2 linked regions of the Defluviitalea raffinosedens genome follow. The main gene of each other region encodes a partner of the protein of the gene in region 2 in a complex. Links are inferred from orthologs where the notes say so. Each region holds a gene or a part of one and is shown on either strand. Other genes may lie near its edges.

Evidence for each region.
Region 1: holB (region 2) and dnaX share a complex: the UniProt entries of both Bacillus subtilis proteins name them as parts of the DNA clamp loading complex. The link is inferred for Defluviitalea raffinosedens from one-to-one orthologs.

What each region holds. Positions count from the first base shown.
Region 1 is NZ_JAFBEP010000010.1:26,679-31,373, forward strand. The notes cover bases 687-3,512. They hold dnaX (DNA polymerase III subunit gamma/tau), read right to left. Parts: upstream 2,989-3,512; coding sequence 1,384-2,988; downstream 687-1,383. Other genes in these bases: recR (recombination mediator RecR), read right to left, coding at 687-971; JOD07_RS08795 (YbaB/EbfC family nucleoid-associated protein), read right to left, coding at 972-1,316. Outside these bases: JOD07_RS08785 (VOC family protein), read right to left, coding at 1-150; more of recR, read right to left, coding at 372-686; tRNA adenosine(34) deaminase TadA, read right to left, coding at 3,543-4,007; JOD07_RS08815 (DivIVA domain-containing protein), read left to right, coding at 4,141-4,644. UniProt on the Bacillus subtilis protein: Part of the beta sliding clamp loading complex, which hydrolyzes ATP to load the beta clamp onto primed DNA to form the DNA replication pre-initiation complex.
Region 2 is NZ_JAFBEP010000022.1:2,938-7,740, reverse strand. The notes cover bases 1,870-4,803. They hold holB (DNA polymerase III subunit delta'), read right to left. Parts: upstream 3,875-4,803; coding sequence 2,864-3,874; downstream 1,870-2,863. Other genes in these bases: tmk (dTMP kinase), read right to left, coding at 4,708-4,803; JOD07_RS12890 (cyclic-di-AMP receptor), read right to left, coding at 4,407-4,736; JOD07_RS12895 (YaaR family protein), read right to left, coding at 3,943-4,386; JOD07_RS12905 (PSP1 domain-containing protein), read right to left, coding at 2,023-2,889; JOD07_RS12910 (tRNA1(Val) (adenine(37)-N6)-methyltransferase), read right to left, coding at 1,870-2,039. Also shown: JOD07_RS12920 (AbrB/MazE/SpoVT family DNA-binding domain-containing protein), read left to right, coding at 130-396; rsmI (16S rRNA (cytidine(1402)-2'-O)-methyltransferase), read right to left, coding at 432-1,277; more of JOD07_RS12910, read right to left, coding at 1,290-1,869. UniProt on the Bacillus subtilis protein: DNA polymerase III is a complex, multichain enzyme responsible for most of the replicative synthesis in bacteria.

The DNA of each region.
Region 1 (4,695 bases), on a different replicon or contig from region 2:
TGCCCCATGATCAAATGTTAAAAAATATGATTTAAAATTAGTATTCTTATTATGGTATCCATCATTTGATTTCGCATTGAAGTAAGTGATAAAGAAATCCTTTGTCTTTTCCAAGTCATTTACATACATTGCAACATGTTCAATTCTCATTCTATACCTCCTGTAAATTATATATTTAGTTTTCATTAGATTACAATTGTGCAGTAAATTATAATTAAGTTATACACTAATTATAATATTAATTTCAAGATAATATATATACTGACATCCAACTTGGAGAAAACTAGAGCAAAAAAAACAGGAGAAATTTTAGGATTAAATCTAAAATTTCTCCTGTTCTAAAGAACTTTTTTACGCATTAAAAAACTTTATTACAGTTCCCGTCGTCCTTCCAATGCCCTTGATAGAGTAACTTCATCTACATATTCCAAGTCTCCTCCAACCGGAACACCGTTGGCAATACGGGTCACTTTAATGCCCAGAGGTTTTAAAAGTTTGCTGATATACATTGCAGTGGCTTCTCCCTCTATGTTGGGATTGGTTGCAAGAATGACTTCATTAACCTCAGTATTTTGTATTCTTTCTAAAAGTTCCTGAATTTTTATATCCTTAGGCCCAATACCCAGCATGGGTGAAATGGCGCCATGGAGTATATGATATAAACCCTTATACTCTTTCGTTCTTTCATAGGCTGCCATATCCCTTGGGTCTTCCACAACCATTATGGTTTTTTCATCTCTTTTAGGATCAGAACATATATCACATTTTTCTTTATCCGTTAAGGTATAACATACACTGCAATATTTTATATTTTTTTTTGCCTGAATAATTGCATTGGATAAATTTTCTACATTTTCATCCGGCATATGAATAATATGAAAAGCAAGCCTCTGCGCAGTTTTTGCTCCAATACCCGGAAGGCTGGAGAGAGCTTCTATCAGTTTCACCATGGGATCTCCATAATACCCCATTTAGAAAAGACCTCCTGGTAAATTGATTCCTCCTGTAATTCTTCCCATTTGCTGATTAGCGAGTTCATCCACTTGGCGAAGTCCTTCGTTAACAGCCGCAAGAATTAAATCTTGAAGCATTTCTACATCATCCGGATCAATAACTTCTGGCTTAATGGTAATAGACTGCATTTGCTTCTTGCCGTTAAATACAACTTCTACAGCACCGCCTCCTGCAGTTGCAGTGATTGCTTTTTCTTCCAGCTCCTGCTGCATCTTTTCCATTTCTTTTTGCATCTTTTGAGCTTGTTTTAATAAATTATTCATATTTCCAGGTATTCCACCGCCAAAACTTCTTTTTGCCATCAAAATCCTCCTCTTTACTTCTATATCATATTTATATTATCATGACTACTTAAAAAAATAAATATATTTACCATACTTCCAAATGAATGTTTTGATCCTGGAAAAACTGTATTACTTTTTCGATGTGATCTGTTTCTTCTGATGATTCTTTTACATTTCCATAGATTTCTTTATACTTCTTTTCATATTCTGCAATGGATATGAACTTTACATTCACTTCTTTTTTCAAAGTTTCTTCTATTTTTTCTATTATTGCATTCCCATGGTTCTTTTTTATAGCGTCTATGATCACAGAATCTTTAAACACAATGTAATAAATATCGTCTTCTAAATAACCAGCCTTGGTATCTGTAAGCAGTGCCTGCAGCATCGGATCAAATCCCAGCTTGATATCATTCCACAGATCGACTCCCTTTTTAATATCTTTAGAAACTGCTTTAGGTTTTACAACTTGAGGTTTAGTTTCTGTCAGAGCTTTGAGCTCAGGTTTAACTTCTTCTTTAGTGGCTACCATAAGCCCTTGAGACAGCTTTTGCTCCAACAGCTTAATTCTATCGAGCAAAACATCTCTGGATTCATCCATTATCGGCTGACAGATCTTTATAATGTTCACTTCAAGCAAGATTCTCTTTTGATCCGTATATTTTAATTCATTGGATAACTCTGAAAATATACGAATCCATCTTAACAGTGAAACCCCATCCACTTCTTTTGCCTGTTTCTTTAGAATCTCAACATGTTCTTTGGTCACATCCAGAATACTTTCCGGATTGCTTGTACTTTGTACGATCAGTAAATTTCTAAGATGAGAAATAAAATCCATAACAAATTGGCCAATATCCCGGCCTTTCATCATAATTTGATCAATGAGCTCTATGGCTTTTAAACTATCCTGATGATGCAGTATGGATGTAAATTCAAAGAAAATATCACTATCCACTGCCCCCAGCATATCCAATACATGTTCAAGAGTAATGGATTTTCCATAGTGGAAAGATATACACTGATCCAATATACTTAGGGCATCCCTCATGGATCCTTCTGATAAACGAGCGATATAATGCAGTGCTTTATCTTCAATATCAACATTTTCTTCCTTCATGTATTGCTTTAACCTTAAGGCAATGTCTTCGATAGAGATTCTTCTAAAATCGAATCTTTGGCACCTGGATAAGATGGTGGCAGGAATTTTCTGAGGATCAGTCGTTGCCAATATGAAAATAATATGGGCAGGAGGTTCTTCCAGAGTTTTTAAAAGTGCATTGAATGCTCCCGTAGAAAGCATATGCACTTCGTCAATAATATAGATCTTGTATTTGCCTTCTGTGGGAGAATACTTTACCTCTTCTCTTATCTCCCTGATATTATCCACTCCATTATTGGAAGCTGCGTCTATTTCGATGACATTCATACTTCTTCCTTCATCCATGGCTTTGCACAAACTGCATTGGTTGCAGGGCTGTCCGTCAACAGGTTCTTTGCAATTGACAACCTTGGCAAAAATCTTTGCAGTAGAAGTTTTCCCCGTCCCCCTCGTTCCACAGAAAAGGTATGCATGAGCAATTCGCCCGGATTTAACCTGGTTTTTTAAGGTCGTTACAATATGATCTTGTCCTAATACATCTTCAAAACTTTTAGGTCTCTTTTTTCTGTACAGGGCCATGTAGGACATAGTTACACCTCTTTTTATCCTTTCGCTTTAAGTGTTCGCATTTTTTAATAGTTTATCCTTATATTTTAACATAAAATCCATATTTGGCTAGAAGAAAGAATGAGGGCTTTTTTTATTACATAGGAAATCAAAAAGGATTTCCTATGTATTCCTATGTAACATTAAATAAAAAAACAGATGGCTTGACCATCTGTTTTATATTTATTTATTATTATGATCCGTGCACCTGCCTTCGACAATTCTCCCCAAGCGTTACCTTTGCAGTTAGCTCAAACTAGGCACCCTTACGGCACATAGAGACATTTACTTAGTGCTGCTTCCTTCCGGACCTGACACGGTTCGTAAACTTCTATTGCGTAAGACCCGATTCTCATCGCCACTTACAAAGGGCAGACCTTAAAGAGATAAGGCCTCAGGCAGGCATCACCCCTGCTACAGCGGATTGCAGGTTACAGGGCACCGCTAACTCCCCGGCTAGCACGGAAATCTTATTAACTATATCAAGTGATGCATTACCTAGTATACAGATTTTTAACTCATATGTCAACGTCCATTTATTCCCTTTTTAGGCGCATTTTTGAAAAGAATTCTTTTAAAATGCTGCTACATTCCTCCATACAGACTCCTTCCACAATTTCTACCTGATGATTGAAAGCCTTTTCTTGCAAAATATTAAGAATAGAACCTCCACAGCCTGCCTTGGGATTCCTTGTTCCAAAAACCACTTTATCCATTCTGGCTTGCACAATGGCACCGGCACACATCGGGCAAGGTTCTAAGGTCACATACATGGTACAGCCCTCAAGGCGCCAATCCCCTAAGTAAACTGCCGCTTCCTCTATAGCTTGAATTTCTGCATGGGAGAGAGGATTTTTCTTAGTATTTCTTTGGTTATATCCTCTGCCTATAATTTGGTTATTATAAGTAATAATTGCTCCAATCGGTACTTCATCTAGTTGAAAAGCTTTTTTGGCCAAAAGCAAAGCTTCTTTCATATAGTAGATTTCCAAATCTTCCATGACAAGTCTCCTTCTGTATATAGTACTATTTTGCCATAGAAACTATGAAAATTCAATTGCCTTACAATAAAATTAATGCTAATCTATTAGTATCATCCATTTTTACCAATATATTAATAGCGGGAGGTAGCCTATGAAAACAGATTTTTCTATAGTCCGCAAGGGGTATGACCCACAGCAGGTGGACTCTTACATCTCTACATTGCAAAGCCAAATAGATAACTACAAAGAAAAAGAACAAGCCATCACTCAGGCAATCGTAAGCGCTCAAATGATTTCAGACCAGCTCATATCCGACGCAAAAAAAGAAGCGGAGCAAATAAAAAATGATGCCAAGTGCCGCCTTTCTAAAATGAAAAATATGCTCGATCAAGCAGAAGAAAATTTAAAAGCTTTCCAAAAAGAATACCAAAAATTAGTCTCTAATTATCTTACTCAATTTGATGAAAAAAATATTCATCCTTTAATAGATGAAATCCATTCCATACGGGAGTCGCTTGATTTAAAAGAAGAAAATATAGATGAAAAAAGCTTTGAAGGAACCCAGGCTCAAAATTTGGTGGAAAAAGTAAATACAGAATTCTCTCAAGGCCTATCAAAAGAAGAAATGGATTCTTTATTTGGCAAAATTGAATAAAAAAACAAAGCCCAACATAAATCTATTTATGTCAGGCTTTATTAAAAGCTC
Region 2 (4,803 bases):
ACTTATATAACTATTATTGTATGTATTTCTTTATATTTTAAAAATAGTGTTGACTTTTATTGTTAATTATGGTACTCTTTAATTGTAATATAATGTCGAAAAACAAAATATTAGAGGAGTGGATATAGCGTGAAATCAACAGGTGTTGTAAGAAAAGTAGACGAATTAGGAAGAGTGGTGCTTCCTATCGAATTGAGAAGAAATTTAGACATCCATGAAAAAGATGCTTTGGAGATTTTCGTTGATAACGACAAAATCATTTTAAAGAAATATGAACCAGCAGACATTTTTACTGGTAGCATGGAAGATTTAATTGACTATAAAGGTAAGAAAATCTCTAAAGAAACAATTATTGAACTTGTAAGATTAGCAGGAATGGAACTTAAAGAACAATAAAAAAAAGCCAGAAGCTGGCTTTTTTTTATTGTTCTTTATTTGATTTGATGAATGATTTGATAAACTTCTCTTTTACTGAGCCCTCTGTCTTTAGCCACTTGCTTTAGGGCTTCCTTTTGAGTTTTACCTTGATCTATGTACAATCTGACATGTTCATCGATGCTAATATTTTCCCATTTCTTTATTTCTATTTCATTGATTGCTTCATTGGATAATCCTTCAATAACTAAAACAAATTCCCCTTTTGGTGAAACCTCCTGATAGTACTTTATGCTTTCTTCTATGGTGCTTATTTTGACTTCCTCGTACTGCTTGGTAAGTTCCCTTACGATGGATATCTTTCTATTGCCTAAGGCCTCATAAAGGGCTTCTAAGGTTTTTAAAAGCCTATGGGGAGCCTCATATAGTACAATGGTTCTGTCTTCATTAGAAAGTTTTCTAAGCCTTTCATTTCGCCCTTTATTGTCCGTAGGTAAGAAACCTTCAAAAATAAATCTTCTGGTAGAAAGTCCCGATATAATAAGCCCTGAGATTACCGCAGAGGCCCCCGGTACTGGCGTAACCAAAATATTATTTTCATGGGCAAGGCGTACAAGATCTTCTCCCGGATCGGATATTCCAGGAGTTCCAGCATCACTTACAAGAGCGATGTTTAAACCTTCTTTTAATTTCTCAATCAATATTGGTCCTTTAGCGGCCTTATTATGCTCGTGGTAACTGGTTAATGGTGTAGTAATTTCTAAATGATTTAAGAGTTTTTTTGTATGTCTTGTATCTTCTGCAGCAATTAAATCCACTTCTTTTAAAATTCTTACCGCTCTATATGTAATATCTTCTAAATTTCCAATAGGTGTTGCACATAAATATAATGTTCCAGGCATTGAGCTACCCCTTTATTCATTGTATATTTCCTTTACTTCATCATTATACTGACCCTTTTCATTATAAATAATAAGAGGCTTTAAACCCTTAAGCAAGGCTCTTGCATTTTTCACCGCTTTTATAAGGACCATATTAGGCTCTTTATCGATATAAGGATGAACCATTTGTAATGCTTTCGGCTCAAGACGATATTTTCTTAAAAGCACCATAATATCAACCAATCTGTGGGGACGATGAACCATATAAAAGCTGCCCTTATTTTTTAATACATAAGAAGCAGCATAAATAATATCTTCTAAAGAACAAAGCACTTCATGTCTTGCTATGGTTTTTGCTTCATGGGAGTTTTTTAGTCCCCCTTCTGCATTCATATAAGGGGGATTGGATGTAACAACATCAAAGGATTCGGCTTTATAATACTCTTTTATTTTTTTAACATCCCCAAGATGGATTTCTACTTTGTCTTCCAGATGATTAAGCAGAATGCTTCTTCTTGCCATATCCACATTCTGTTCTTGAATCTCAAGACCGATAAATTTTTTTCCTCTAGTCTTTGCTTCTAATAACATAGGTATTATGCCATTTCCACTGCCTAAATCCAGTACTGTATCTCCTTCTTTGACTTCTGTAAAGGCGGAAAGTAAAACTGCATCCATCCCAAAACAAAAGAATTTGGGGTTTTGAATGATTTGATAACCTTTTAAATTCAGGTCATCGATCCTTTCCCCTTCCCTAAGCAAAATATTATTCTGTAAATTCATCATAGATCTCTTCTATTTCCTGTTCATCTTTTTTCTTGGGAGAAGGTGTGAACTGAAGGACATCTACAGAATATACACCAGCTTCCGTATCTCCTTCTTTTTTAACAACTGCTACCCTTACCAGTTGGCGAAGAACATTAACGGATAATACAGTTCCTTTACCGTCAGGAGTCATTACTTCTTGTCCTACATCAGGCAGTTTCGCATTAATTTCTTTATAGGTTTCTTCTTCATATTTCAGACAACACATAAGTCTTCCGCAAACACCAGAAATTTTTGTAGGATTTAAGGACAAATTCTGCTCTTTAGCCATTTTTATAGATACCGGCTGGAACTCTGACAAGAAACTCGCACAACATAGAGACTTTCCACAGATACCTATGCTTCCCATCATTTTTGTTTCGTCCCTGACTCCTATTTGACGCAGTTCTATTCTTGTTCTAAAAATTGCCGCCAAATCCTTTACCAGTTCTCTAAAATCGATTCTTCCTTCTGCAGTAAAATAGAACATAATTTTATTATTGTCAAAAGTAAATTCTACATCTATGAGCTTCATTTCTAAATTATGCTCTTTGATCTTTTGCTTACATATTTCAAGAGCTTCTTTTTCTTTTCTTTTATTTTCAAATTCTGTCTCATCATCTTCCGGCGTTGCAATTCTAATCACCCTTTTTAAGGGATGAACCAATTGTTCTTCAGGAACATCTCGATTGGCTATAACAACCGTTCCATATTCTACACCTCTTGCAGTTTCTACAATAACATGACTTCCCTCTTCTATTTCTAAATCACCGGGATCAAAATAATATATTTTTCCTGCTCGCTTAAAACGAACTCCTATTACGTTCATGTGCATTCTCCTTTATATGTAGTAACATAATTTCTAAAGCAAGTTGAAAATTCGCATTTTGCCTGAGTTGTTTTTTTGCTTTTTCTATTGCATCCAAACTTTTGCCAAGTTTATTATAAGATAAGACCATAGCTGTATTCAACAAAACATCAACTTTATCTTTATTAATGATATATGGATTATTACCCATTTGCTTTAGAAATAAAATATCTCTATACCAAGCATACATTAAATCCAGTACAAAATCTATTTCTTCTTTATAGTTTTCCATTTCTTTTTGGATTTCAAACAATTTCATTAAATCTCCTGAGTGAATTTCATTAGTCCATCTTATGACATGTTCTCTGATTTCCAAAAAATGCTCTGATTCCATCATGTTTTTAATAGCGCCAATACTTCCACCGGAAAAAGTAATGTATAGATCAATCATATGAGGATCTACAGCAGTACTTTTAAAGTAATCTTTTATTTCTCCTGGCTTCAGAGGATTTAGCTTTATAAGGGAACATCTTGATATAATAGTGGGAAGAAATTGTTTGTAATTCGTAGAAATAAGCATAATGATTCCATAGGAAGGAGGCTCTTCTATGGTCTTTAAAAGGGCATTTTGAGCCTGCACGGTCATTTTGTCCGCCTTGTCCACTATATAAATCTTATACCTGTATTTATAGGGTTTTGTTTCTATATCTTTTTGAATATGGTCTCTGATTTCATCTACTCCTAAATTCTTTTTATCTGTATCGATAAAAAAAACATCAGGATGATTTCCTGAGTCAAAAGCTCTGCACGAACTGCATTTATTACAGGGTGCAGTTCCTTTTTCCAAACATTGAAGCGTTTTGGCAAAAGTAAATGCAATCATCTTTTTACCAACACCAGAAATGCCGTCAAAAATATAACTGTGAGATACTTTATTGTGTTCAATCGCTTGCTGGAGATTTTGAATGACTCCTCTATGACCAATAATTTCTTCAAATGTATACATAGCAAATCTCCTATCTTTTGATAAAAAAATACCGCTGTGTTTTTTTACAGCAGTTTATAGATCTATTTTTAAGTTATTATATCCAAAAGCAATCCTCTGATTTCATCAACTCTTTCTAAGATTTTCAAGTGGTCTTTTTCCTTTTTAATGAGTTCCTGGGCCAGTTCATCCAAATTGTCATTAACCTTTTTTACAATACCATACACCCGGTGTCTTCCTCTTTTATCCAGGAAATTCTCTCTGGAAAACTTATGAGATCTCGATACCACTTCATTCATAAAGTCAGAAACCAAAGTTCTATATTTTCTTAAATCTTTAATATCCATATGGTCAGCTAATTTTTTACCCTGGACCGTGATATCCTCTAACATTTTTTCAAGCTTTTCTTGAAGCTCTGATTCCTCAATTTTGCTTAAAAGCGTGAAGGCAAAATCTTTTTCTACTGATTTTTCCTTTACTTCTTTAGTTGCTTGTATAGAAGGTGTTTGAATTGGCCCGACTTTCATATCCATTGTTTTTTCCCCTTTAAAACTTAGATTTTTTCAAAACGGTCTACATCCAGTACAAAAATAGTAGCTCCTCCTACAGTCACTTCTATAGGATAAGGAATGTATCCTTCCGTTATATTGGTTGGTGGTAAATTTGCTGTTGTTACCTGTTTTCTGCTTTTACATTTCTTTTCTATAATACTAAGAGCTTCATCAACCTTTTCTTCTTCTACTCCAATAAAGATCGTTGTATTTCCTGATTTTAAAAATCCACCGGTACTGGCAAGCTTTGTAACTCCAAAACCTTTTTTATTTAATTCATCCATTACTCCGTGGGCGTCTTCATCATGAATGATCGCAAATATGAGTTTCATAAGCATCCTCCTTTAATAAACTGCTTACTTCTTTTATAATTTGCTCGTAGATATTGTCTATACTCTG